3 regions of the Bradyrhizobium sp. USDA 4341 genome follow, and region 2 is predicted to be linked to each of the others. Evidence: predicted binding sites of a transcription regulator. Region 2 holds the regulator's gene; each other region holds the start of a gene.
What was found. Region 2 encodes HrcA, which represses chaperone genes, less so after heat shock. Its sites were predicted from a motif close to GTTAGCACTCNCNNNNNGNGAGTGCTAAC; they were not measured.
Positions count from the first base shown of each region.

Region 1: the regulator HrcA is predicted to act here: its motif matches at 5,687-5,715, upstream of ACVIGB_RS49370 (co-chaperone GroES).
Region 3: the regulator HrcA is predicted to act here: its motif matches at 6,423-6,451, upstream of ACVIGB_RS24080 (co-chaperone GroES).

Region 1 is NZ_JBSSGO010000002.1:9,363,834-9,373,421, forward strand. Features, by position in the region: gene ACVIGB_RS49350 (aldehyde dehydrogenase family protein) at 56-1,462, shown strand; gene ACVIGB_RS49355 (GMC family oxidoreductase) at 1,505-3,109, shown strand; gene ACVIGB_RS49360 (diphosphate--fructose-6-phosphate 1-phosphotransferase) at 3,804-4,961, shown strand; partial or broken gene ACVIGB_RS49365 (alpha-amylase family glycosyl hydrolase) at 5,163-5,366, shown strand; gene ACVIGB_RS49370 (co-chaperone GroES) at 5,751-6,068, shown strand; gene groL (chaperonin GroEL) at 6,210-7,853, shown strand; gene ACVIGB_RS49380 (GlsB/YeaQ/YmgE family stress response membrane protein) at 8,297-8,605, shown strand; gene ACVIGB_RS49385 (fatty acid desaturase) at 8,621-9,588, shown strand, end outside.
Region 2 is NZ_JBSSGO010000002.1:5,363,099-5,372,686, forward strand. Features, by position in the region: gene ACVIGB_RS31425 (helix-turn-helix domain-containing protein) at 1-356, shown strand, start outside; gene ACVIGB_RS31430 (VOC family protein) at 424-849, shown strand; gene grpE (nucleotide exchange factor GrpE) at 895-1,500, opposite strand; gene hrcA (heat-inducible transcriptional repressor HrcA) at 1,665-2,753, opposite strand; gene rph (ribonuclease PH) at 2,926-3,639, shown strand; gene rdgB (RdgB/HAM1 family non-canonical purine NTP pyrophosphatase) at 3,651-4,286, shown strand; gene hemW (radical SAM family heme chaperone HemW) at 4,273-5,430, shown strand; gene ACVIGB_RS31460 (penicillin-binding protein activator) at 5,625-6,839, opposite strand; gene rsmI (16S rRNA (cytidine(1402)-2'-O)-methyltransferase) at 7,161-8,114, shown strand; gene ACVIGB_RS31470 (YraN family protein) at 8,101-8,484, shown strand; gene gshB (glutathione synthase) at 8,515-9,462, shown strand.
Region 3 is NZ_JBSSGO010000002.1:3,811,730-3,821,317, reverse strand. Features, by position in the region: gene ACVIGB_RS24110 (hypothetical protein) at 1-35, opposite strand, end outside; gene ACVIGB_RS24105 (MarR family winged helix-turn-helix transcriptional regulator) at 142-618, opposite strand; gene ACVIGB_RS24100 (antibiotic biosynthesis monooxygenase family protein) at 715-1,083, shown strand; gene ACVIGB_RS24095 (hypothetical protein) at 1,773-2,222, shown strand; gene ACVIGB_RS24090 (OpgC domain-containing protein) at 2,325-3,866, shown strand; gene groL (chaperonin GroEL) at 4,209-5,855, opposite strand; gene ACVIGB_RS24080 (co-chaperone GroES) at 6,032-6,328, opposite strand; gene ACVIGB_RS24075 (hypothetical protein) at 6,648-7,166, shown strand; gene ACVIGB_RS24070 (hypothetical protein) at 7,333-7,587, opposite strand; gene ACVIGB_RS24065 (hypothetical protein) at 7,795-8,274, opposite strand; gene ACVIGB_RS24060 (protein phosphatase CheZ) at 8,816-9,588, opposite strand, start outside.

The sequences.
Region 1 (9,588 bases), 4.0 Mb from region 2:
TTGGCCGTGCGATGGCTTTTGCTGAAGCCAGTCGTTGTCGTGAGGAGAAGATTGCATGCAGCGCTGGGGCTTGCTTATCGACGGGCGCCGGATCGAAACAGATCGTTTCCAGGACGTCCTGAACCCGTCGACCGGCGCCGTCGTCGGCGGAATGCCGCTCGCGGCTGCGTCCGATCTCGACGCCGCGGTTGCGGCCGCCTCCAAGGCGTTTGAAATTTGGAAGGACCGGCCCGATACCGAGCGTGCCGACGCCTGTCGCGCGATCGCCGATACGATCGAGCAGCATGCCGAGGAGCTCGCGCGGCTCCTGACGCTCGAGCAGGGCAAGCCGCTGAACGGGTTAGGTTCGCGCTTCGAGATCGGTGGCGCCGTGGCCTGGACACGCCATACCAGCGGCTTGTCGCTGCCGGTGGAGGTCCTGCAGGACGGTGCCGAAGGACGGGTCGAGTTGCACCGCAAGCCGATCGGGGTCGTCGGTTCGATCACGCCGTGGAATTGGCCGGTCATGATCGCGTGCTGGCATGTCATCCCGGCGATCCGCGCGGGCAACACCGTGGTCATCAAGCCGTCGCCATTGACGCCGCTGAGTACGATCCGTCTGGTCGAGTTGATCAACGAGAAACTGCCTCCGGGCGTGGTGAATGTCGTCACCGGCGACAACGAGATCGGCAGCCTGATGTCGGCGCATCCCGGAATCGGCAAGGTGACGTTCACGGGATCGACGGCAACCGGCCGCAAGATCATGCAGAACGCGGCGGGCAGCCTGAAGCGCCTGACGCTTGAGCTCGGCGGCAACGACGCCGGAATCGTGCTGCCGGATGCCGATCCGAAGAAGATCGTCGAGGGTCTGTTCTGGGGCGCATTCATCAACGGCGGGCAAACCTGCGCGGCGTTGAAGCGGCTTTATGTCCACGACAGTATCCATGACGAGCTTTGCCGCGAGCTCGCGGCCTATGCGAAGCAGATCGTCGTCGGCGACGGTCTTTCCGAGACCTCGACACTCGGCCCGGTGCAGAACCGCCGGCAGTACGAGATCGTCTCGGCCTTCGTCGACGAGGCGCGCAAGAAGGGCGGTCGCGTGCTGGTCGGCGGCGATCCGTCCGGCGGCCCAGGTTACTTCTATCCTGTGACGCTGGTTGCCGACGTCGATCACGGCTGCAGGCTGGTGGACGAGGAGCAGTTCGGCCCGGCTCTGCCGATCATCCGATATTCCGACGTCGAGGACGCGATTGCCAAAGCCAATGCAAGCTCGATGGGGCTCGGCGGCTCGGTCTGGGGGACCGACCTCGCGCGTGCGAAGGCGGTCGCGCAACGCATCGAATCCGGATCGGTCTGGATCAACAAGCACGGCGCCATTCAGCCGAATGCGCCGTTTGGCGGCGTGAAGCAGTCAGGCTTCGGCGTGGAATTCGGGGTCGATGGGCTGAAGGAGTTCACCACCGTCCAGACCGTGTTTGTTTAACCGGGGGAGCAGGTCGGAATCGGCCGCGTCGCAGGAAGTGATATGCAGGAGTATGACTATATCGTCGCCGGCGGCGGCTCCGCCGGCTGCGTGCTGGCGTCCCGCCTGTCTGAAGATCCGCGCAATCATGTCTTGCTGGTGGAGAGCGGACAGCGCGACACCGACCGGTTCATCCACATCCCTGCGACCTTCTTCAAGGTGCTCGAGAAGGGACGGGACGCCTGGGTCTATGCTTCAGAGCCCGAGAGGGGCCTGAACGGGCGCCCATCGATCGTACCGCAGGGGCACGTCCTCGGCGGCGGCAGTTCGGTCAACGCGATGGTCTACATCCGGGGATCGCGGCGGGATTACGATACATGGTCGCAGATGGGATGCCGCGGCTGGAGCTACGATGAGGTGCTTCCGGTTTTTCGCGATCTTGAAGCCAACCAGCGGCTGTCCGGCGAGTATCATGGCACGAGCGGCAAGCTCAATGTCTCCGATCGTGCCTACGGCCATCCGTTGTCCTGGGCGTTCATCCGCGCCGCCCAGGAGGCGGGGATCCCCTACAACGAGGATTTCAACGGCGCGCGCCAGGAGGGCGTCGGCTTCTACCAGACGACGACGAGCCGCGGCCGCCGCCGCAGCGCCGCCGAAGCCTTCCTGCGCGAGGCGGAGCGACGCGCCAACCTGACCATCAGGACCGCGACGCGGGTCCACAAGGTGGTGTTCGAAGGCAAGCGGGCGAGCGGCGTGCTGCTCGAGGACGGTTCGACCGTGAAGGCGCGGCGCGAAGTGATCTTGACTGCCGGCGCCCTGGCGACACCGAAAATTCTGCAGCTGTCGGGGATCGGACCTGCTGCGCATCTGCGCGAACATGGAATCGAGATCGTTTCCGATCTGCCCGGGGTCGGCGAGAATTACCAGGATCATCTCGAGGCGACCGTTCAGTGCGAGACCAGGGATCCGATCTCGATCTTCGGCGAAGACAAGGGCCTTCGGGCCGCATCGCACATGATGCAGTACCTTTTGACCAAGACCGGGTTGCTGACATCAACGGTCGTGGAGTCCGGCGGCTTTGCGGATACCGCCGGAACCGGCGAGCCGGACATCCAGTTTCACGTCTTGCCGACGTTCAACGGCTTTGCAGATCGGCCGTCCGAGCCCGGACACGGCATCTCGATCGGCCCCTGCGTCCTGCGCCCTCAGTCCCGTGGAACTGTTCGCCTGAGATCGCCGAATCCGGCCGACCCGGGGCTGTTCGTTGCCAATTCGCTGGCAGAGCGAGCGGATGTCGACACTCTCGTGCGAGGAGTCCAGCTTGCCATTCGCATTTCCGAGGCGCCTTCGCTGGCGCGTCTGATCAAGCGGCGCGCTTTGCCAAAGCCCGGCGTCGAGAACGACGTCGATGCGCTCGCCGACTATGTGCGCGCGATCTCGAAGACCGTGTTTCATCCCTCCGGAACGGCGAAGATGGGGCCCTCCGGCGACCCGATGGCGGTTGTCTCCGAACAACTGCTGGTGCGTGGGGTCGAAGGCCTTCGTGTCGCTGATGCCTCAATCATGCCGCAGCTCGTCTCGGGAAATACCAACGCACCAACCATGATGATCGGGGAGCGGGCAGCTCGCTTCATCTTGGGAGAGGCGGAATTGACAAGCGCCTCGTGAGACAGTTGGGGTCCGTGTCGCCGAGCGCGCGGACGAATACGCCGCGGTCGAAGCAGGTGTCGGCGCATCCGCGCGCAGCCCTGAGCGGCCTCGATCTCGACCGCACCGAGCAGAGCGCAATCTGCTTCCGGGACAGCATGATTGGACTTCCTCCGGGCGACGCACCGCTTTGTGTGCGCTACGCGTGCACTGGCAGGTCAAAACGGGTACAAGCGTGCGCAAATTCGGCCTAGTTTGAAGCGCACATGTTTATGGATACCCCTTTGAATTCCAAGGTAAACCATTGAAATCGCAGAACTATCTCTTTTCCGTGGCCCGATGATGGATTGGAGCCAGAGTTTAAGCTTTTCAATTGGTTAGAGGACAGCGTGTGCACGACGTGTGCACCGGGAGACCAAAGAAAATCTAGAGACAAACGATGTGAGCACGCCGAACCGGGTGCTTCAGCGTCAGCAGTAGACGGGCGTGGGCGCGACCTGCTGGCAAGCTGGTGATTGTCGAAGTCGATCGTCGATGGACCGCAGTTGGCGCAAGGCGGTCCTTCCTAAGCGCGACCTCTAGCACGGTTAGCAAGACGCAGATCCAAAGATCCATTCGCTGCAGGCCACAGCTCGTTGCAGGATTGGATAATCTTCGCTTCAATCGTCTCTCACTGTCCGCGGGCGGCACAGCAAGAATAAGACATGGAGGATTCATGCCATCGATCGTCATTGCCCAGGGCGGCGGCCCCACCGCTGTGATCAACCAGACGCTGTGCGGCGCCATCCTTGCCGCGCGCAGGCATGATCCGTCGTTGCAGATTCTCGGCGCGCGCTATGGCGTGCGCGGCCTCACGGCGGACAACGTCGTCGACCTCACCGCCGTCCCCGAGGCGGATCTGCACCGCCTCGGCAATACGCCCAGTTCGGCGCTCGGCTCGACCCGCGACAAACCAGATCCCGACACATGCTCTGATATCCTCGCGGCGCTGGACCGGCTCGACGCCCGTGCCTTCGTCTATATTGGCGGCAATGACACGGCAGGAACGCTCGAACTGCTGCGTCAACAGTCAAGTGGCTCCTGCCATTTCGTGCATGCCCCCAAGACGATCGATAACGACTTGATGGAGAACGATCATGTCCCCGGCTTCATCTCGGCCGCCGCCTTCGTCGCCAACGCCCTTGTCAGCATCGATCTCGATTTTCGCGCCATGCCCGGCATCCATGTGGCCATCGTTATGGGCCGTCATGCCGGCTTTCTCACCGCCGCCGCCGCGGGCTGGCAGCAATCGCCCGACGATGCGCCGCATCTGATCTACACACCGGAACAGCCGTTCTCGGTTCCCCGGTTCCTCGACGAGGTCGATGCGGTTTATGCGCGCCTGGGCCGCTGCATCGTTTCGATGTCCGAGGGCGTGCAGGACGAGATGGGTCGGCCTCTCACCGAGGCGCTGGCGGGCGGGGCGGTCGAGCGCGACGCCCATGGCAATCTGCAATTGACCGGCGGCGATCTAGGCGTCGAAATCCAGAAAGCGCTGAAATCGCGTTTTCGCAAGGCAAGGGCGCGCGTCGATACGCTAGGCTATCTACCACGCGGATATATCGGCGTGATCGACGAAACCGACCGCAAGGAGGCTTTCGCCGCAGGCGAATTTGCCGCGCAGAGCGCCTTAACCGGCAGTGGCTCGGTGGTGCTACACTATGACGGCGACCGCATCGAACCTCAGATCGTGCCGCTCGAGCGTGTGGCTGGCAAAACGCGTCATATGCCGGACGACTTCTTTGCTGGCAGCAGTGCCGTTTCGGCTGAGGGACGGGGCTATTTTCGGCGGCTTCTACCCACACGGCCCGACATCTTCCTGCCGTTCGTGTGAAAATTCCGGATAGGGCATTCTCAGCGTGAGGCTCTCAGAAGTGTTTTTTTGGTACAACCGCGGACGTCCGCTCGTGGGCAACGCCGTCCTTGTGCGGAGCTTGGCTACAGTTCCAACCGGTCCGAAGTACGAGACCTAGAGAAAACCGTCGTCTTCCGATCACAACAGTAGAGAGTTCATTTTCACCGCTCGGATTGGCTGCTGCATGACTGCGCCTGGTGGCAGGCGGGTGTGATCTATCAGATCTACCCACATTCCTTTCAGGACACCAATGACGACGGCGTCGGCGACCTCACGGGGATCGGGCGGCGGCTCGACTATCTTGTCAGCCCTGGGGTCGACGCGATCTGGATCTTCCCCGTCTACCCGTCGCCGATGGTTGATTTCGGCTATGACGTCGCAGACTAGCGCGTTGTCGATCCACGCTTCGGCAGTCTGGCAGACTTCGACGATCTGCATTGCCAACTTACCGTCCGGGCCCGACGACCGGATGATGCCTGGCACGGCGTCGACGATTTGGCAGAGCTTGTATTCGCTATCCCGAAGGGCTTCCTCGGCGCGCTAGCGTTCGGTCAAATCGAGCACGAATGCCACCGTCTATCAGCATGTCTATTTCGCCTGCTATCAATCGTACTAGGGCCTCGTCCTCAAGGGACTCGAGGTAAAGTCTAACATCCTGGGCCGAAGCCCTTGCGGGCCAGTGTTGTAGGCTTATGTGAGGAGCGACCAGCACTCGCTCATTGCGACTGCCAATCCAGAAAATAAATCACAAAATCCAAGGAGGATCGCATGAAATTTCGTCCGCTCCACGACCGCGTGGTGGTCAAGCGCATCGACGCCGAAGACAAGACCGCAGGCGGCATCATCATTCCGGACACTGCCAAGGAAAAGCCCTCCCAGGGCGAAGTGATCGCCGTCGGCCCGGGCGGCCGTGACGAGGCCGGCAAGCTGATCCCGATCGACATCAAGGTCGGTGACCGCGTCCTGTTCGGCAAGTGGTCGGGCACCGAGGTCAAGATCGACGGTGTCGACCTCCTGATCATGAAGGAGGGTGACATCATGGGCGTCCTCACCGACGTTCCCGCCACCAAGAAGAAGGCCGCTTAAGCGTTTAGCCCGTTTCCTTATTATAGGGGCGGGCGCAACAGGCACCTCGAAGGATGAGGCCGTCATTCAAGTCTTCATCCCTCAAGGACCCGCCAAGTCGCGCGAGCTTCGGGACCTGACCAGTCGAAAAGGGAGATCATTATGTCAGCCAAAGAAGTCAAATTCGGCGTCGATGCCCGGGACCGCATGTTGCGCGGTGTCGACATTCTCCATAATGCGGTGAAAGTGACACTCGGTCCCAAGGGCCGCAACGTGGTGCTCGAGAAGTCGTTCGGCGCTCCCCGCATCACCAAGGACGGCGTCACCGTCGCCAAGGAGATCGAGCTCGAGGACAAGTTCGAGAACATGGGCGCCCAGATGGTGCGCGAAGTCGCCTCCAAGTCCGCTGACGCGGCCGGCGACGGCACCACCACCGCGACTGTGCTTGCAGCTGCGATCGTCCGTGAAGGCGCCAAGTCGGTTGCCGCCGGCATGAACCCGATGGACCTGAAGCGCGGTATCGACCTAGCGGTGGAAGCCGTGGTCGCCGACCTCGTCAAGAACTCTAAGAAGGTCACCTCGAACGAGGAGATCGCCCAGGTCGGCACCATCTCCGCCAACGGCGATGCCGAGATCGGCAAGTTCATCGCCGACGCCATGAAGAAGGTCGGCAACGAGGGCGTGATCACGGTTGAGGAAGCCAAGTCGCTGGAGACCGAACTGGAAGTCGTCGAGGGTATGCAGTTCGACCGCGGCTACATCTCGCCCTATTTCGTCACCAACGCCGACAAGATGCGCGTTGAGATGGAAGATGCCTACGTCCTGATCAACGAGAAGAAGCTATCTCAGTTGAATGAATTGCTTCCCTTGTTGGAAGCCGTGGTGCAGAGCGGCAAGCCATTGGTCATCATCGCTGAAGACGTCGAGGGCGAGGCGCTTGCCACCCTGGTCGTCAACCGCCTGCGTGGCGGCCTGAAGGTCGCGGCCGTCAAGGCTCCGGGCTTCGGCGATCGCCGCAAGGCCATGCTGCAGGACATCGCGATCCTGACCGGTGGCCAGGCCATCTCGGAAGACCTCGGCATCAAGCTCGAGAACGTCACGCTGCAGATGCTCGGCCGCGCCAAGAAGGTGATGATCGACAAGGAGAACACCACGATCGTCAGCGGCGCCGGCAAGAAGGCCGACATCGAAGCTCGCGTGGCGCAGATCAAGGCGCAGATCGAGGAGACCACCTCGGACTACGACCGTGAGAAGCTGCAGGAGCGTCTCGCCAAGCTCGCAGGCGGCGTCGCGGTGATCCGCGTCGGCGGCGCGACCGAGGTCGAGGTGAAGGAGCGCAAGGATCGCGTTGATGACGCGATGCATGCGACCCGCGCGGCTGTCGAGGAAGGCATCGTCCCGGGCGGCGGCGTCGCCTTGCTGCGTGCCTCCGAGCACCTCAAGGGCATTCGCACCAAGAACGACGACCAGAAGACCGGCGTCGAGATCGTGCGCAAGGCATTGTCCTACCCGGCCCGCCAGATCGCGATCAACGCGGGTGAGGACGGTTCGGTGATCGTCGGCAAGATCCTCGAAAAGGATCAGTACTCGTACGGCTTCGACTCGCAGACCGGTGAATACGGCAACCTGATCTCGAAGGGCATCATCGATCCGACCAAGGTGGTTCGGGTGGCGATCCAAAACGCGTCCTCGGTGGCGGCTCTTCTGATCACCACCGAAGCCATGGTGGCCGAAGTGCCGAAGAAGAACGCGGGTGGCGGCGGCATGCCTCCGGGTGCGGGCGGAATGGGTGGCATGGACTTCTAACTCCGAACATTCGGAGCTCAACAATAAGATGGCTCGGCAGCGATGCCGGGCCTTCTGTACTGGCTACACGTCAATCTCGACCAGTGAGATCGCGACTCTACTTGATCCGGAGGAGACCTACCTGAAATCTGCACCCATCGATTCGTAGCTTTTTCGACTTTGCGAGTGCACCGCCGCGGCTATCTGATAGATCAGATCGAGACTTGGCCGATTGCCGATCGGACTGGTCGCATAAGTCCGGAACAAGCCTGACGACACGTCTACGGGCTATCATCCGCCATCGCTGAGCAAAATTGCACATTTGTTTGCGCGGAGCGGTCAACTTGTTCCGCCAGAACAAATGATGTCTGAGCAATATTGCACAGTATCTGTCCCCGCTCGGGGCTATCCTGCGTAACCGCGGTAGCATCATAGCGTGACTGTCGGATCGTGAGGACGCAAAGATGAACATGTCCGGCGAAAGCCTTCTCGTCATCTTGGTTGTCGGCGTCGCCGCCGGCTGGCTTGCGGGCCAGCTCGTCCACGGGACCGGCTTTGGCCTCGTTGGCGATCTCATCGTGGGAATCGCGGGCGCCTTCATTGCGAGCTGGCTGTTTCCGCAACTCGGAATCCATTTCGGTTTCGGTATCGTCTCGGCGATCATGAGTGCCGCGATTGGCGCGGTGTTGCTGCTTCTGATCATCAGACTGGTCCGCGGAAGAAGCCGATGGGCTGGAAGCTGGGGCGGACCCTGGCGGAGACGCTGGTGGTAAATGCTGTCGGAAGGCATGGTTCGTTGTCCACCAGAAAGCCGCTCATTGGCGCGCCTGCTTGTCCGGTATCGCGAACCGAACAGCGCGCGCAGCGTATTCGAGCTGGTGATCACGGCTGTGCCTTTCTTCGCCATCTGGGGTTTGATGTGGGCAGCTGTTGACCACGGCTACCGGATTGGGCTTCTGCTGGCCATACCCGCCGCGGGCTTCCTCGTCCGTCTCTTCATGATCCAGCACGACTGCGGCCACGGATCGTTCTTCCACGGCCGGCGCGTCAACGATTGGGTCGGCCGAACCATCGGGGTCTTGACCCTTACTCCGTACGATTACTGGCGACGTAACCACACCCTCCATCACGCGAGTTCGGGTAATCTCGATCATCGAGGATTCGGCGACATCGACACATTGACAGTGAGCGAGTTTCTCGAACGGTCCCGATGGCGTCAGCTGCTTTATCGTCTGTACCGGCATCCGATCGTAATGTTTGGCTTGGGTCCCACCTATCTGTTTATCTTGCGGCACCGCTTGCCGATCGGGATGATGCGAAGCGGCTGGAAGCCCTGGCTAAGTACGATGGGCACGAACGCCGCCATCGCGATCCTGGCCGCCGCGATGATCCGGCTGATCGGCTTTGGGCCCTTCCTTCTGGTGCATTTGCCGATCATGGTTTTGGCGGCGTCGATAGGTGTCTGGCTGTTCTATGTCCAACACCAGTTCGAGGACACCACCTGGTCCCATGACGGGGCCTGGAGTCTTCACGAAGCTGCGCTACACGGCAGTTCGCACTATTACTTGCCAGCTGTGTTGCGCTGGTTCACGGCTAACATTGGCGTCCACCACGTCCATCATTTGTGCAGCCGGATCCCTTGCTATCGATTGCCGGACGTGTTGCGGGATCATCCGGAACTCGCTGCCATTGGACGGATCACCCTGCCGCAAAGTTTGCAGTGCGTGGGGAGGGCTCTGTGGGACGAGACTGGGCG
Region 2 (9,588 bases):
CGTCTCCCGAAATCGCGTTCGCCTATCGACGATTGGCGCGTTCGGCCGGCGCCATCAGCATCACGGCACTGGCCGGCGAGATCGGCTGGAGCCGCAAGCATCTGGTCGGCCGGTTTCGATCCGAGCTCGGCCTCGCGCCCAAATCGCTGGCGCGCATGATGCGGTTTCATCGGGCGAGCCGGCTTGCGCAAAGCGGATCCAGGCTCGGCTGGGCGGGGATCGCGGCGGAAAGCGGCTATGCCGACCAGGCCCACCTCGCCCGCGAATTCGTCGAATTCGCTGGCGAACCGCCAACAGCCTGGGCGCGCCGCCAGGCGCTGACCGGTGGCCGGCTGGTTCGTTCCGAGGACTGGTAACAAACCTTCAAGCCGAAGCCGCATCGACTCGTGCAGGATGGCACTATCAGCCAAGGAGGCCTGTGACATGACGCACGACATCGAACCCCCGCGCATCTACCCGACCCTGCGCTGCAAGGACGCCGAGGCGATGATCGGCTGGCTCAAGACGGTGATCGGATTCACCGAGCACGTGGTCTACCGCGACGGCGGCGTGATCCACCACGCCGAGCTCGCTTACGGTTCCTCGATGCTGATGCTGGGGCAGAGCCGCGACGATGCCTATGGCAGGCTGGTCGGCGATGTCACCGGCCGCCGCACCGATTCAATCTACATCGCCGTCGACGATCCCGACGCCCTGCATGCGAAGGCCCGGGCGGCGGGTGCCAAGATCGAAATGGAACTGCGTGACACCGACTATGGCAGCCGCGATTTCGCCTGCCGTGACCCGGAAGGAAATCTCTGGAGCTTCGGCACCTATTGGCCGAAGGCTCATGAGAAGCCGCTGCCGTGACACGACAGCAGCAAGCTCACGGCTTCAGGGCCGGCGTCGAAGCGATCAGACCGTGATGTCGGCGCTCGGAGCGGCCTTGGCGCCGCCCTTGGAGACGCCGACCAGCGCCGGACGCAGGATGCGGTCGCCGATCATGTAGCCGGCCTGCACGACCTGCACCACCGTGCCCGACGGCACCGAGGTGTCAGGCACCTCGAACATCGCCTGCTGGAAGTTCGGATCGAACTTCTCGCCGATCGGATCGAACTTCTTGACGCCGTTCTTCTCCAGCGCGTTGAGCAGCGACCGCTCGGTCAGCTCGACGCCTTCGATCAGCGCCTTCAGGCCGGGATCGGCGGATTCCTTGGTCTCGGCCGGCACGGCATCGATCGCGCGCTGCAGATTGTCGGCGATATCGAGCACGTCGCGGGCGAAGCCGGTGATGCCGTAGGTCTTGGCGTCGGCAACCTCGCGGCGGGTGCGCTGACGGAGGTTCTCCATCTCGGCCAGCGTGCGCAGCGTGCGGTCCTTCGCCTCGGCGAGTTCCTTGGCCAGCGCCTCGGCCGATCCCACCTCGGGATCGTCAGGCATGATGTAGGGCTTCGAGACCACGGGTTCACCCGTCGGCGCCGAATTCTCGGTGTTGTCATTGGCCCGGTTCGGATCGGTCATGGCTTGCCTTCTCGAAAACTCGCGTCGGTTCAAATCTTGGGGATTGCTGCCCGGGATATCGTGCTTTGAGCGGCGAAAATCAAGCGCAACATACCGGCTTCGGGAACAGGGACCTCCGGCTTGAGCAACGAAAACCCGTCAAATGAAAGCGAAATCCGCTCCGGTCAGCCGCCCAGCATCTTGCTGACGATGCGCGCGGCATAATCCACGGTCGGAATCACCCGCGCATAGTTCAGCCGCGTCGGTCCGATCACGCCAAGCACGCCGACGATCCGGCCCTGGGCGTCGCCATAGGGCGCGATAATGGTCGAGGAACCCGACAGCGAGAACAGCTTGTTCTCCGAGCCGATGAAGATCCGCACACCCTCGCCGCGCTCGGCACGGCCGAGCAGATCGATCACGCCGCGCTTGGTCTCGAGATCGTCGAACAGCGACTTGATCCGCTCGAGATCGTCCAGCGCATGCAGATCCTCGAGCAGATTGGCGTGGCCGCGCACGATCAGCTGGCGGTCCTCGCTCTCGCCGCCTGACCAGCTCGCGATGCCGGCCGCGACAACCTTTTGCGTGAGCTGATCGAGTTCGGCGCGGTTTTGCGTCAATGCGGTCTCAAGCTCGAGCCGCGCTTCGGCCAGCGTCCGGCCGCGGATCCGCGCATTGAGGAAATTGGTCGCTTCGATCAGGGCGGAGGAGGGAACGCCCGGCGGCAATGCCAGCACACGGTTTTCGACCTGGCCGTCTTCGCCGACCAGCACGACCAGCGCCTTCTCGGGCTCCAGCCGCACGAATTCGATGTGCTTCAGCCGCGCGTTCGACTTCTGCGTCAGCACCACCGCCGCCGCGCGGGTCAGCCCCGACAGCCGCGTCAACGCTTCGCCCAGCGCCGCCTCGACCGATTGCGCACGGCCGACCGCAGCCAGCTGGGTCTGGATCGATTGCCGCTCGGCCTCGGTGAGGTCGCCGACCTGCATGAGCGCGTCGACGAAGAAACGCAGGCCGAGTTCGGTCGGCAGCCGGCCCGCCGAGGTGTGCGGCGCATAGATCAGGCCGAGCTGCTCGAGGTCCGACATCACGTTGCGGACCGAGGCCGGCGACAGCGGTAATGCGATCAGGCGCGAGATGTTGCGCGAACCGACCGGCTCGCCGGTCGCGAGATAGCTTTCGACGATTTGACGAAAAATGTCGCGCGAACGCTCGTTGAGCTGGGCGAGCCCGGCATGCGGCGCGATCAGGCCTATCGGATCGTGGTGCGTCACACTCCAGTCCTTCACAATGGCTACCTAATCTGTCGCTCCCGGAGGCCGGTGACAAGCATGCATTGGGCTCCCCGGCACCGAACCATGCCGGGGCCGAAAACCCTTGCCGCTGCCGCTTCCCCCTCCTACAAGCACGCCCAACCCACTTTCTCGGAATTCTGGAGGATTTCCAATGCGGCCAAGCCGCCGTGCGCCCGATGAACTGCGTCCTGTGTCGCTGGAACGCGGCGTCGTCAAATATGCCGAGGGTTCCTGCATGGTGAAGTTCGGCGACACCCATGTGCTGGTGACCGCCACGCTGGAAGAGCGGTTGCCGCCATGGCTGAAGGGCCAGGGCCGCGGCTGGGTCACCGCCGAATACGGCATGTTGCCGCGCGCCACCCTGGAACGCACCCGCCGCGAGGCCTCCGCCGGCAAGCAGGGCGGCCGCACGGTCGAGATCCAGCGGCTGATCGGTCGCTCGCTGCGCGCGGCCGTCGACCTCGAGGCGCTCGGCGAGCGCCAGATCACGGTCGATTGCGACGTCATCCAGGCCGATGGCGGCACCCGCACCGCCTCGATCACCGGTGCCTGGGTGGCGCTGGCCGACTGCATCAACTGGATGAAGACCCGCAACATGCTGAAGACCAACGTGTTGCGCGACAACGTGGCGGCGATCTCCTGCGGCATCTACCAGGGCACGCCGGTGCTCGATCTCGACTATGCCGAGGACTCCGAGGCCGACACCGACGCTAATTTCGTCATGACCGGCGACGGCCGCATCATCGAGGTGCAGGGCACCGCCGAGAAGACGCCGTTCTCGGAAGGTGAATTCCTGGCGCTGATGGCCCTGGCGCGCAAAGGTGTCGCGCGTCTGGTCGACTTGCAAAAGATCGCGGTGGCGTAGTCAGATTGGTCATGCACCGCCGAATCACCGGAAGGCTCGTCATCGCCACCCATAATCCCGGCAAGCTTGCCGAGATGCGGGAACTGCTGGCGCCGCACGGCGTGGAGGCGGTGTCGGCCGGCGATCTCGGTCTCGCCGAGCCCGAGGAGACCGGCGACAGCTTTCGCGCCAATGCGGCAATCAAGGCCATCGCGGCCGCGAAGGCGACGGGATTGCCGGCCTTCGCCGACGATTCCGGCCTCGTGGTCGACGCGCTCGACGGCGCGCCCGGGATCTACTCGGCGCGCTGGGCCGGCGAGGGCAAGGACTTCATGGCGGCGATGACGCGGATCGAGCGCCTGCTGCAGGAGCGCGGCGCCATCGCGCCGGACCAGCGCAACGCGCACTTCGTCTCCGCGCTGTGCGTGGCCTGGCCCGACGATCACCTCGAAGAGGTCGAGGCCCGCGCCGACGGAACCCTGGTCTGGCCGCCGCGCGGCACCGCCGGATTCGGTTATGATCCGGCTTTCCTGCCCGACGGGTATACGCGGACCTTTGGCGAGATGAGCAGTATCGAGAAGCACGGCCTGCCGCCGCTCGGACTCGGCCTGTCGCATCGCGCCCGCGCCTTCGTGAAGCTCGCGGAGATCTGCCTTGAGCCACGCTGAACGAGAAGCTTTCGGCGTCTACGTGCACTGGCCGTTCTGCCTGTCGAAATGCCCGTATTGCGATTTCAACAGCCACGTCCGGCACGCGCCGGTCGACGAAGCGCGCTTCGTGCGCGCGTTCGCCCGCGAGATCGAGACCACCGCCGCGCGGGTGCCGGGACGCGAAGTGTCTTCGATCTTCCTCGGCGGCGGCACGCCTTCGCTGATGCAGCCGCAGACCGTCGGCGCCGTGCTCGATGCGATCGGCAAGCACTGGCAGGTCTCGCGCGATGTCGAGGTGACGCTCGAGGCCAATCCGACCAGCGTCGAGGCGACGCGCTTTCGCGGCTATCGCGCAGCCGGCGTCAATCGCGTCTCGCTCGGCGTACAGGCACTGGACGATGCTTCGCTGAAGGCATTGGGCCGCTTGCATACCGCGCGCGAGGCGCTCGACGCGGTTGCGATCGCGCGCTCCGCGTTCGACCGTTACTCGTTCGATCTGATCTACGCGCGGCCCGACCAGACGCCCCAGATGTGGGCCGATGAATTGAAGCAGGCGATCTCGGAAGCGGCCGAGCATCTGTCGCTCTATCAGCTCACGATCGAGGAAGGCACGCCGTTCTTCGGGCTGCATGCCGCCGGCAAATTGCAGACCCCGGATGAAGCGACCGCGCGCGCGCTCTACGACGTGACGCAGGAGGTCTGCACCCGCGAGGGATTGCCGGCCTACGAGATCTCCAACCACGCCCGCACCGGCGCCGAGTGCAAGCACAACCTCGTCTATTGGCGCGGCGAGCAATATGCCGGCATCGGCCCCGGCGCGCATGGAAGGCTCGACATCGACGGCGTCAGGCACGCGACCGCGACCGAGCGGCGCCCCGAGGCCTGGCTGTTGAACGTCGAGGAGCGCGGTCATGGCGTCGTCACCGACGACAGCCTCAACAGCGAAGAGCGCGCCGACGAATTCCTCTTGATGGGGCTGCGGCTCGCCGAAGGTATCGATCCCACGCGCTATGCGAAGCTCGCCGGCCGAAAGCTTGATCCGCACCGGATCGCGATGCTGCGCGAGGAAGGCGCGATCGCCGTCGATGCCGACGGTCGGCTGCGCGTGACCAAGTCGGGATTCCCGGTGCTCGACGCGGTCGTCGCGGATCTCGCCGCCTAGAGCCTATCCCGCTCCGATTGAATCGGAACGGGGCTCTAGATTCTTGTTTTGACGCGTTTTCTTCACGCGAACCGGTATCCACCTCGCTCGAGAACGCTCAAGGTGCACGCTGCCAAAATATGGAAAAACAACCCCATGCAAAGTGGCTGGCGGGTTCCGGCGCTCGACAAGGCAGCTTGACCGCCTGACGAAAATTAAGCGCCAAAGCTCTTCGGCGAGCCGGCGACCGGCGTGCCGCCGCCGGACACCACCTTCATGACGGCAAGGCCGCGTTCATTGGTGCCGTCGGAGCGGAAACGGAACAGACCGTCGATCCCGGCAAAGCCGGATGGATTGGTCAGCGTCTCCGGCGCAAAGCGCTGCGCGCCCTGGGTGCGCGCCAACGCCGCCATCAGCGCCACGGCGTCATAGGCAAGCGTTGCGGTGCGCACCGGCTCGCCGCCGTATTTGGCGCGATAGCGGCCGGCGAAGCTGCGGAAACCGGACGGATCGGGCGCGGCGTAGAGGCCGCCCTGCAGGACCGGGCTCGCGAACACCCGCGGATTGTCCCAAAGCCCGGTGCCGAGCAGCTGGATGTTGCGCAGATTGGCACCCGCTGCGGTCAGCGCGTCAGCGGTCGCCACCACCGAATCGCCGTCGTCGGCGAGCAGCAGCGCATCGGCTTGGCCCAGCGCCTGGGCCACGGTCCGCGCCGGCGTTGCGCGATCGGCGCCATATTTCTCGAATGCGACGACGCGGCCGTTCTTGCGGCCGACCGCCTGCTTGAATGCGGCCTCGACCACGTTGCCATAGGCGTTATCCGGCACCATCGCGGCGAACGAGCGCTTTCCGATCCCGGCGGAGTAGTCGACGATCCGATTGATGTCGGACTCCGGCAGGAAACTCAGCAGATAGACGCCGTGCCCGGCGACGCTCGAATCGGTGGAGAATGCGATCACCGACGTTCCGCGCGGCCGCGTCAGCTGCGCGGTGGCGGGCACGGAGCCCGCGAACAGCGGCCCCAGAATGATCTCGGCGCCCTCGGACAGCGCCTGCTGGGTGCCCTGCGCCGCGCCCTGCGGGCTGCCGCCATCGTCCTTGATCAGGAGCTGAATGTTCGGGTTCTGAAATTCCGCGAGCGCCATTTCGGCGGCGTTCCGCATCGATTGCGCGGCGAGCCCGGCATTGCCGGAGGCCGACAGCGGCAGGATCAGTCCGATCTTGACCTGCCCCGTGCCGACCGCCTGCGGCTGTTGCGGCGGGCCGGCCGGACCGGCTTCCTGGTTGCCGCTGAAAGGGCTGGAAAACTGGCTCAGGCTCTGCTGGACGCCGGAACAGGCGCTCAGCAACGGCGCGCCCACGAGCAGACCAAGCGCGGTTCGCCGGGTCGTGCCCGACGGCGGGGACGTGCGGTGATGCGGGCCTGCCATCGTCTCTCTTCTCTTGACCGACCAGGATCGGCCAGGACTCCATCCAGCTCTGATGAGGCGGGTGGATTCAGGCATATTGTCGGCGAATAGTTAACTAAAACAAAAGGATTATGGCCTCGCGGCGCCGTTGCCGCGGCTCCCGTTTCCCTCGGCAACCGCCTACCGTCATCGCGGTTTCCGGATGTGGCGCAAGTGCTGCCATCCCTCTAGAGCCTATCCCGTTCCGATTGAATCGGAACGGGGCTCTAGTTTCTTGTTTTGACGCGTTTTCTTCACGCGAACCGGTATCCACTTCGCTCGAAAACGCTCTAGATTGCCATTATGCGCGCAAAAGCCAGTTCCCTCCACCATTCCGATGCCACGACAGGCACAGCGGCCAGGACCTTTTCGATCGCCGGCCAGCAGCTGGCGGCGCCAAAGGCCGCGCCCGGGCTCCATCTGGTGGCGACCCCGATCGGCAACCTCGGCGACATCACCCTGCGCGCGCTGGAAACGCTGGCGGGCGTCGACGTCATCGCCTGCGAGGACACGAGGATCACGCGCCGGCTGACCGAACGTTACGCAATCACCGCCGAGCTGGCGCTCTATCACGAGCACAACGCGGCCCAGGCCCGGCCCAAGATCCTCGAGCGATTGGCGCAGGGCGCCTCGATCGCACTGGTCTCGGACGCCGGCACGCCGCTGATCTCCGATCCCGGCTTCAAGCTGGTGCGCGACGTCTGCGCCGCCGGGCATGCCGTCATCGCGGTGCCGGGGCCATCGTCGGTGCTATCAGCGCTGTCGGTTGCGGCGCTGCCGACCGACCGGTTCTTCTTCGAGGGATTTTTGCCGGCGAAGGAGCACGCGCGCCGCGCGCGGCTTACCGAGCTTGCCCGGATCGATGCGACGCTCGTGATGTTCGAATCGGGCAATCGCGTGCAGGACACGCTGCGCGATCTCGTCGCGATCATGGGCGGGCGCGATGCGGCGATCTGTCGCGAGCTGACCAAACTGCACGAGGAGGTCAAGCGCGCGCCGGTGGCCGAGCTTGCGGCCAACGCGGACGCGCTGGAGACGCGCGGCGAGTTCGTGCTCGTGATTGGACCGCCGGCCGATGATGCCGGGGTGATGGGCCAGGATGCGCTCGACGATCTCCTGCGCGGGCAGCTCGCCCGCGGCAGCGTCAAGGATGCGGTGGCCCACGCGGTCGAGCTGTCGGGCAGGCCGCGCCGCGAGGTCTATGCGCGCGCCCTCGAGCTCGCGAAGACCATCGGGGACGGCGATGGCGAAGACTGACAGCGCCTCGCCCGAACGCGTCGCCGCGTTCCGCACCGGCATCTCGGCCGAGAGCCGCGCCGCGGCGCTTCTGATCGCCAAGGGCTATCGCATCCTGGCAAGGCGCTTCCGCACGCCCTATGGCGAGATCGACCTCGTTGCGCGCCGGCGCAATCTCGTCGCCTTCGTCGAGGTCAAGGCCCGTGCCAGCCTCGACGACGCCGCCTATGCGGTGACGCCGCGCCAGCAGCAGCGCATCGTCAATGCCGCCCAGGCCTGGCTGATGGCGCATCCCGAACATGCCGAATTTGATCTCAGATTCGACGCCGTTCTGATTGCGCCGAAGAGCCTGCCGCGCCATCTGTTAGCGGCATTCGACGCAAGCCCTTAAAGTTACCCTCAGACCTCGCGGGACACGCTTATGAAATTGAAGATCGCCGTCCAGATGGATCCCATCGCGCGCATCAACATCCGCGGCGATTCGACTTTTGCGCTGCTGCTCGAGGCGCAGAAGCGCGGCCACGGCATTTCCTATTACACGCCCGACAAGCTGTCGCTGCGCGGCGGGGAGCTGGTGGCGTCGGTGCAGCCTCTCACCGTGCGCGACGAGGTCGGCGATCACTTCACGCTGGGCGAGCCGAAGCGGGAGGCCCTCAACGGCTTCGACGTCGTGCTGCTGCGGCAGGATCCGCCGTTCGATCTCGCCTACATCACCTCGACGCACTTTTTGGAGCGGATCCATCCGAAGACCCTGGTCGTCAACGATCCGGCCAGCGTGCGCAACGCGCCGGAGAAGCTGTTCGTGATGAATTTCCCGCAGCTGATGCCGCCGACCCTGATCTCGCGCGACCTCGACGAGATCAACGCCTTCCGCGACCAGCACGGCGCCGTCGTCATGAAACCGTTGCACGGCCATGGCGGCGCCGCGGTCTTCCGCGTGATGCCGCAGGACATGAACTTCGGCTCGCTGTTCGACATGTTCTCGGTCACCTTCAAGGAGCCCTGGGTGATTCAGCGCTTCCTCCCCGAGGTGAAGCATGGCGACAAGCGCATCATCCTGGTCGACGGCGAATTCGCCGGCGCGGTCAACCGCGTGCCTGCGGCCGACGATCTGCGCTCCAACATGGTGCGGGGCGGTGCGGCCAAGGCGACCGAGCTCTCGGATCGCGAGCGCGAAATCTGCGCCACGCTTGGACCTGCGCTGCGCGAGCGCGGCCTGCTGTTCGTCGGCATCGACGTGATCGACGGCAATTTGACCGAGATCAACGTCACCTCGCCGACCGGCATCCGCGCCATTCAGCGGCTCAATGGCCCCGATGTCGCAGCGATGATCTGGGATACCATCGAGAAGAAGCGCGCCGCGAAATAATCCTCCTCCCTTGTGCGCTGCACAGGCTGGCTGAGATTTAGCCAGCGTACGAGCGCGCGTGCGTTCGCCTTATTCTTCTTGCCAGCTTGCGCGGGCGAAGGCAGCATCCTCTTGCCTGCGTCAGGT
Region 3 (9,588 bases), 1.6 Mb from region 2:
GCAAGACCGAGCAACAGGAGCGGGAGCGCGCGCATACGATAAGTCCTCGAAGGGCAGAATCGGTTCCGTCGTAACTAGCAAACCTCCGTCTCATTGGCCAAAAAAGAAGGCCGCCTAACGGCGGCGCCTCCAGAATCGCTGTCATGCGCGGTCTTCAGGTTCCTGGCCGCTCTCCAGTCTGCCGCGCAGCGTGCTGACGACGCGACTCACGGTTTCGATGTCCTTCATCGACAATCCGTCGGAAAGGCCGTTCACCCAGGGTAGCTGCAGGCGCATCGCCGCGTCGAAGCTTTGCCGCCCCTTCTCGGTCAGCACGACGAGCTGGGCGCGGCGATGATGCGGATTGGTCTCGAATGTGACGAGCCCGTCCCTTTGCAGGTCGTTGACGATCCGCTGCACGTTCTGTCTGGCAGCGCCGAGGTCGCGCGCCAGCCACGCGACCGGTTGCGGGCGTTCGGCGGTGACGATGGCGCCGAGGATCTGCCAGCGCGCGCTGGTCAGCCCAAGTCCCGCCACCATCCGGTCGCCGGCGGTGAACAGCAGGCTGTTGAGCCTGAACAGGTCGAGAATCAGGTCGCTCAGGGCTTCGCCGGCCGGCGTTCGTTTGATTTGCGGCATTTGTCACCATAAGTTTAGATTGACATCATGATGTCAATACAATATGTATCCATCGTAACAAAATGACATCATAGCACCAAATCAACGGAGCCGGCCATGCCGCAGATGCGCCCCCTCGACCCCGCATTCCCGATCGACCGCCAGCTCGCGGTCGAAGCCAGCAACATCGTACTCATCAACCTCTTCACGCTCGACAAGGCCGACGAGGAGATCTTTCTGAAAGCCTGGCAGGCCGACGCCGCCATCATGAAGCGGCAGCCCGGCTTCATCTCGACCCAGCTGCACCGCGCGCTCGGCGACAGCCCGGCCTATCTGAATTATGCAGTCTGGGAATCCACCGCGGCCTTCCGCGCCGCCTTCGCCAATCCCGAGTTCAGGGCCAAGCTTGCGGCCTATCCGGACTCGGCGGTGGCGTCGCCGCATCTGTTTCAGAAGGTCGCGGTGGATGACATCTGCGTCGCGTAGCGGGCTGTGGGCCTGGACGCCTCGTAAGGTCGTTGCGGTCGCGCATTGAGGCGTCCCACGTCGGGCGTATACTCATGGCCCCGCGCCGCAGTCGGGCCGCCGATGTCCGCTGTGCCGCCGTTAGCGGCGCTATAGCGGACCACATCGGGAGGTCCGAGATGGGCCAGGAAGAAACGTTGCTCTCGCTCTGCGCATCATGCGATCTGGGCCTTCTCGCGCGCCGCCGCCATTCGATAGCCTCAGCGGTTGTTTGAAACCTCCACGCGTTCATAATTCGTGAGTTGTGTTTGCCCTTGACAGGCACATGGTGTCCAAATCGATAAGGTTGCGTGTGGCCGAATTCGACATCCGCCAATGGATGCCACGTTTCGCATCTTGCCGTTACGCGACTTGTTTCGCCGCTCGGCAACGCAATGACACGCGACGGTTCGAGCCGAGTTGACACGGTTCCAAAAGGCGTTAGTCAGCCCGACCTTCCAGCTTTCCCAGGAACACATCGGCGCCGCTGCTTGAACCCGCCGCCGTTGGTGCTGCACTTCGTTGAGCTGCTGCTCGTCGAAGTTTAGGCCTCGCACGCAGGCTGTCGCAGCGATCGATGTTGTTCGCGAAGTGCCATAATTTGTCAGGTTTCTGTGGGCCTCGCGACGCCGCGACGTCCACCAATGTCTCGATCTCCGGGAGGGAGAGACATGATGAGGCGTTCGCGCAATTTTATCACGGTGGTTGCCGCGAGCTTCGTCGTCATATGGCTGGCTGCCTGGTTTGTTCTGGATACTGATCTGTCTTTTGAACAGGCCACCGCCGCTACATCAACAGGCGTACCCTCCAGGGTATTAGCTCCCGATCCTTTCAAAAAGGCCTACGCGGCCAACCAAACGACGACGCGGATACTTGCGCTGGATCAGGCGAGGCAACTCGCTTTCTGGACCTCCATTCTGAAAAACAAAAAGCAGGCTTGCGGTGTTGTTGTTCGGAACGTGTATCAAGGCAGCACCGAATCCGGGATCGATAGCTGGAGCATTCGCTGTCTGGACGGTAACCAGTATTCGATAAGTCTTGGCCCGGACTGGCAGGGCTCTGAGGCAGAGTTTCCGGCTTCAGGTTGCAATGGAAACGCATTCACCCGAGGTGCTGATTAGCGCCCGTCCGCCGAAGAGCATTTCAGCGCGCGCGACATCGTCTCTGTATGCCAGCGCTATCCGCTGCGGCGGTCGCCTCGTCGTCAACCTGCGAGAATGAGCATGACGATGACCCGATCGCGGCGTGAAACGGTGCTTTTCAAGCACCCATTCCGGATCGCAAGTGTCGAACGACTGTTACCGGCGGGCTCATACGAGGTTGTTACCGACGAAGAGTCCATGGAAGGCTTGTCATTTCCGTCCTTTCGGCCCGTTGCCACCATGATGATGGTGCCTGCGCCGCCGCCCAGCAGCTCCGTCGAGATGATAAGGATCAGTTCGATCGATCTAGCCGATTCTCGGGAACCGATGCGATGGCGCCCCGACAGTGACGCGCCTGTCGACCTCGACAGGGATCGCGGCGGGGCTGCGTCGAAGACTGACATCCGACGGACGGTGGCGGAGATTGAACGCATTGCCAAGGTGTTGCGCGGCCGGCATCGGCAGCTCGAACCTAAGCTACTCGCGACACCTGCGAAGCCACTGGCGCGCGCGCTGCCGGAGCTGAAGGAGCCCGGCCGGGACCTGCGCATCGATGCTTGCCGCGGCATTGCGCTCTGGTGCATCTTTCTTGACCATGTCCCCAACAACGTCGGAAGCTGGCTGACGCTGCGGAATTACGGCTTCAGCGATACCGCGGAAGTGTTCATGTTCGTCTCGGGTGTGACCTGCGCGCTGGCCTACGGCAAGGCGCATGCGCGCGGCGGCTGGCCCGGCGTGATCCGCCGTACGCTGCGGCGAAGCTGGGACATTTATGCCGCATTTCTGCTGCTCACTGTTGCTTGCGCCATCGTAGTTTACCTCGCAGGCGGCGGCCGGGTTGCCGACGAGACCAATACGCGCATTCTCCTGGAACATCCGGGAGCTGCGCTCGCGCATGCGGCGATCCTGCAATACCGTCCCGTCAACACCGACATTCTGCCGCTCTTCGTGGTTTTCCATCTTTTGTTCGCGCCACTGCTGTGGCTTCTGCTGCGAGTGCCGAACGTAACGCTCGGCGCCTCGCTGTTGCTTTATGCGCTGGTGCACCTCTTCGGCTGGACCGTTTCGACGTGGCCGAACAATGCTTGGTTCTTCAATCCGCTGGCCTGGCAGTTGCTGCTTGTGCTTGGAGCGTGGTGTATCACGGAGGGCGAGAGGTTCCGGCCGTGGATGACCTCACGCACGGCCCTTGTACTTGCCGCTCTCTATTTGGCCTTTAGCCTGACTATCGCATTGGGTTGGAGCATCAAACCACCGGAAGTGCTCGTCCCACAAGCCCTGGCGAAGCTGCTTTACCTAGTGGACAAATCGGATCTCGATCCCTTGCGATTGCTGCATTTTATTGCCCTTGCGATTTTGGCGGTATGGTTCGTGCCTCGCACTTGGCGAGGGCTGACGACGCCGGTGATGCGCGGGGCGATCCGCTGTGGCGAGAACTCGCTGGCAATCTATTGCTTCGGCGTTCTACTGGCTCTCGCCAGCCACATAGCGCTGGTCGACATCTCGGACGGGCTTGCGATGCAGATCGCGCTCAGTCTCGCTGGCATCCTGGTGATGATCGCGGCCGCAATGCTGCTGAGCTCGACTAGGATCAAACCAGGACAGCAATCGCCATCGGCTTGAAGACCACGCAGCTCTAAGAATGGCAATGAAAGGCGCAGGAAGTCACTGAGATCCCCGGCATTTCGCATTTTGGGGCAAACCCGGAAATCGGAACGCGCAACCGAAACTGTCCGTTTCACCCCGTGCACCAGACGTTCGATAGCCAGCTTGGCATGACCGAGAAGGGCCACAAGCGTATGTCGTCCAATGCTTCTTACTATGGCTCTCTCAGACGCCATTCGTCTTCCTCACCGTGCACCAGCCTGCCGAGTGATTGCCCTGCACGCAGGCTCATCACGCAGCCCACAAAAAAGAAGGCCGCCCGGAGGCGGCCTTCGATCTCGATGCGAATGTGGCGGGGGCTTAGAAGCCGCCCATGCCGCCCATTCCACCCATGCCGCCGCCGCCCGGCATCGCCGGCGCCGCATCCTTCGGCAGTTCGGCGACCATCGCTTCGGTGGTCACCAAGAGGCCGGCCACCGAGGAGGCGTCCTGCAGCGCGGTGCGCACCACCTTGGCGGGGTCGATGATGCCCTTGTCGACCATGTCGACATACTCCTCGGTCTGGGCGTCGAAGCCGAAGGTCTCCGACTTGTTCTCGAGGATCTTGCCGACCACGATCGAGCCCTCGACACCGGCGTTCTCCGAGATCTGGCGGACCGGAGCTTCGAGCGCCTTGAGCACGATGTTGATGCCGGCCTGGACGTCGGCATTCGGGTTGGTGAGACGGCCGACCGCCTTCTTGGCGCGCAGCAGCGCGACGCCGCCGCCCGGCACGATGCCTTCCTGCACCGCGGCGCGGGTCGCATTCAGCGCGTCCTCGACACGGTCCTTCTTCTCCTTGACCTCGACCTCGGTCGCGCCGCCGACCTTGATCACCGCAACGCCGCCGGCGAGCTTGGCCAGGCGCTCCTGCAGCTTCTCACGGTCGTAGTCCGAGGTGGTCTCCTCGATCTGCGCCTTGATCTGGCCAACGCGGGCGTCGATGTCCTTCTTCTTGCCGGCGCCCTTGACGATCGTGGTGTTCTCCTTGTCGATTACGATCTTGCCGGCGCGGCCGAGCATGTTGACCGTGACGTTCTCGAGCTTCATGCCGAGGTCGTCGGAGATCAGCTGACCGCCGGTCAGGATCGCGATGTCCTCCAGCATCGCCTTGCGGCGATCGCCGAAGCCCGGCGCCTTGACGGCGGCGACCTTGAGGCCGCCGCGCAGGCGGTTGACCACCAGCGTCGCCAGCGCTTCGCCCTCGACGTCCTCGGCGAGGATCAGGAGCGGACGGCCCGACTGCACCACGGCTTCCAGCACCGGCAGCATGGACTGCAGGCCGGTCAGCTTCTTCTCGTGCAGCAGGATGTAGGCATCCTCGAGCTCGGCGGTCATCTTCTCGGCATTGGTGATGAAGTAGGGCGACAGATAGCCGCGGTCGAACTTCATGCCCTCGACGATGTCGACCTCGGTATCGAGCGACTTGTTTTCCTCGACGGTGATGACGCCCTCGTTGCCGACCTTCTGCATCGCCTGCGCGATCATCTTGCCGATCGCGGCATCGCCATTGGCCGAGATGGTGCCGACCTGGGCGACTTCCGAAGAGGAGGCGACCGGCTTGGCACGCTTCTCGATGTCCTTGATGACGGCGGCGACCGCGGTGTCGATGCCGCGCTTGAGGTCCATCGGGTTCATGCCGGCGGCGACCGCCTTGGCGCCCTCGCGCACGATGGCCTGCGCCAGCACGGTCGCGGTGGTGGTGCCGTCACCGGCGGTGTCGTTGGTCTTGGAAGCGACCTCGCGCAGCATCTGCGCGCCCATGTTCTCGAACTTGTCCTCGAGCTCGATCTCCTTGGCGACGGTGACGCCGTCCTTGGTGATGCGGGGAGCGCCGAAGCTCTTCTCGATGACGACGTTGCGGCCTTTCGGGCCGAGCGTCACCTTCACGGCATTGGCGAGCACGTCGACACCGCGCAGCATGCGGTCGCGAGCGTCTCCGGCGAATTTTACGTCCTTGGCAGCCATTGATTTGAACTCCTGGAATGATTGGATGCGGTCGCCCGGTATCTACGCCCGTCATTGCCGGGCTTGACCCGGCAATCCATCGTCCTTGCAAGACTCTTTCGAAGTTGATGGATGCCCGGATCAAGTCCGGGCATGACAGCGGAGCGAGCGCCGCGTTTCTCGAATTGGTCGTGGCCTTACGCCAGCACGCCCATGATGTCGGACTCCTTCATGATCAGGAGCTCCTGGTTGTCGAGCTTGACCTCGGTGCCCGACCACTTGCCGAACAGCACGCGGTCGCCGACCTTGAGGTCGATCGGGATCAGCTTGCCGGCCTCGTCGCGGCCACCCGGGCCGACGGCGACGATCTCGCCCTGGGACGGCTTTTCCTTGGCCGAGTCCGGAATGATGATGCCGCCCTTGGACTTCTCCTCGGCATCGATACGCTTGACCACGACGCGGTCATGCAGTGGGCGGAAGGTGGATTTAGCCATGACGTTCCCTCTTGGAGGCTCGGTTTCAGGTCCGGTTCATCGAGACCGGCGTTGAATGCCGGCCCGGTCGGCGCAAGGCAGGACGCCCGGCGCATTTAGCAATCGTGGTGCGAGAGTGCTAATTGTGCGCCGGGAAATATGGCTTGGCGCAGTTTCTGTCAAGCAAACGGGTTAAGGCCTTGGTGAGGCCAATATAGGATGGTGGACCGGAAACCAAATCGTAGCGATGACGTAATTTTGTCAGACGTCATTGCTCCGCCTTAAGTTTTACGCTTGGCTGCATGACGGGTGCGGCCGGGAGATAGTTCGGGGGATGCATATGATCAGGTCACTCAACGCGCGATTGGTCGCACGGTTCGCGGCTGTCTCGGCGCTGACGACACTTTTGGGGGCGTGCGGCAGCATGAGCCTGCCGTCGTTGTCGTCGAACCCCCAGCCGGGGCCTGTCGAACCGGGAGTGGCACCGGAGATGCCGGCGTCGATCCGCCCCGACGAGATCGTCGGCCGCTGGGGCCTCGCCTCGTTCCAGAATCCCGCCGACCGCGCCCGCACCGAGGCCGCCGCACGCGGCCAGTGCAAGCAGCCTTACGCGATCGGCGCCGGCCAGAACGGCGGCGTCATCATGCATCTGGCCGACCAGGCCACCCCGCAGGAACTGCGGCTGAAGGGTTCCCCGAGCGGCAAGAACTATATCGGCCCACCCGGACCTGTGCCCGGCGAGCAGGACCGCGAGATCATCTCGTTCGACGGCCGGGTCTTGATTACCCGCTTCGTCGACAAGGACGCCGCCGTCCGCTACGGCAACATGGTCTACGTCCGCTGCGCGCCACGGGCGTAACGGCAAGGCATCTGCCTATCCCCGGCTAGCGCCACATCGGCAGTCTGCCTTTCCTTGTCGGCGAGGCCGGATTGCATCGCCAGATGCCAATCCGGGTGAGGGGTCTCTGTCCGCGGGTGATCCTCTTGCGATTTGAGTAAGCGGCGACAACCGCTCATCCGGCGTGCTACCGCCGCACTCCGACGCGATTGACGCCGCCATTCATATTGCCGCCCGCGTTATGACGAACCGCAGCACGCGCCACCGGACGAGGCCTGAGCACGACGCCTGCCCTCGCCACGCACCCCCCCGGATACCCGACGTACTGGCAATAAACGACGGCCTTAGCCGGTGCCGGACTGAGAGTGACACCTGCAAAGCCCAGCACAAGGCTGGCCGCAATTCCCGCAACTGTCACGGACTTGGTCGAAAAAATCTTCATCTGACGCATGGTGATCCTCCTCATCGCACGTGAACCGTATGGTGATTGAGCCGCTGCAGATGCGACCCAACGCATCGTCGGTGGCAAAGGATGTGTGATGTTGATGTGGATCAATGCCGGGCGTGCCTTGCCGCTATGCGCGATCAATTGACTTCGTCGAGAGGGCGGCTCGAGGAGCCGCCCTCTCGCGGTGCCGTTGCGCGGACTTCACTGACAGACGTACATGTGGCCGTCAGACATTTTCGTCATCGTACCGGGTTCGCAGCCGATACCATTGGCTGCCTTGTAGTCTGTCCATCCGGCATAACCGTAATACGGACTGACCCCGTGGTAGGCTCGTGCCGGATAGTAGGGCTGGCCAAAGTGGGGATCCGTCTGGGCGGCATATGCATCGGTCCAGTTATTCGTGCCCCAGCCAGCATAGACCGGCGCAGTGGCGGCTGCCGTGGCGACCGCGGCCGTGGCGGCGATCCCCGCGCCGACTCCGTACCCGTACGCAGCGCGCCGGGTGTGGCGACGCGCAACGCCCGCGACGCTCACGGGCGTCAGCGGTCGGCCCACACGCGCCTGGGCGCTTTCGACTGACGCCGAAATGCCGCCCTGCTCGGACCAGGTGATGGAGAACAGTGTCGCACAAGCGAAAGTCGAGAGCGCAATTGCAGTATTCCTGACAATTCTTCGCGTCATGTTCGATCTCCAGTGTTGAGTACTCCAGTGGCTCCCCCCATTCAGTGATTCCTCAACAAGCCGCAGGTATCAGCGCCCAAGAAACCCGCCGTGCATCGTCACGGTTTCAATGACGGCCGCGCCCGGGCGAAGCCTGTTCGCCCTCGGATGCGCGCGCAACGAGTGGCCGGCAAAGCTGTACTGTGTGTTGTGTGAAAGTGCGAAGCCCCGCTCGGGGCGACCGGATTCACTCCGGAAATCCGATGCAACCGGCACCCAATGTTGGCTTCCGGCACACGCATGACAACTTCCTCACACACAGTATGCGCCTGCGACAGCGGACCTGCCAGCAAATTTGCAGGTGTCACAATTGGCACAAACTGCATGCGGTCGAGACAGGGGTTCTGACTGATGTGTCACCTGACGTGGATGCAAGGAAAGCTGCCGCGCAAGGTCACAAAGCGGCGACCGTGATGATCCGACAACTCACGGGCTAGACCCATCGCCTAAACAAAAACGCCGGCCCGAGGGCCAGCGTTTCGTCTGTATCTACTCTTATCGCTCAATTGAACATCGCGTCGATGTCGTCCTGCGAGGCGTGGCCGGCGTCGCCGTCGAGCTTCGGGCCGTTGAGCAGGCGGGCATCGCCCTCGCGGGTGTCGACGATCGGCGGGACGTGGGTCTTGATGGCGTCGACGCCGCCCCAGATGTTCATCATCTCGTTGATGTGCTGTTCGATGAACTTCATCGTGTGCATCACCTTGCTGATGCGCTGGCCGGTGAGGTCCTGGAAGTTGCAGGCCTCGAAGATCGAGACCACGCGCTCCTGAATATCTTCGCTGAGCCGCTTCTGCTGGTCGGGCGTGACGTTGTTGGCGAGCGCGGTCGCGGCCTGGTCGATCGCCTCGACCGCTTCGAGGATCTGCTGGGTGGCCTGTTCGGTGCCGCCGACCACGGCGCCGAGCTCGCCATTGACCTTGGCCATCTCCTCGCCATTGAAGCTCTTGCCGTGCAGCACGGCGATCTCGCGCTTGGTGCGGCTGATCGCGTCGTGGATCAGGTCGAGCTCGACCTTGAGCTTCTCGCACTGTTCGACCTGCGCGCGGTAGGTCTCGAGCAGCGCATGCGTCTCGGCGACTTCGCGGGCGACGGCGGCATCGACGCTGTCGCCGGTGCGCTGCGCCGGTGCTGCGGCCATCTGGGCGCGGATCGAGCGAAGCTCCGCCATGATCTCCCGATGCATCGGACCGAGTTCGGCGCCGCCGGCAACTTCCGGCTCCGGCATCACGACTTCACCCATGGCCTGCTCGACACGAAAACGCTTACGCTTCACTG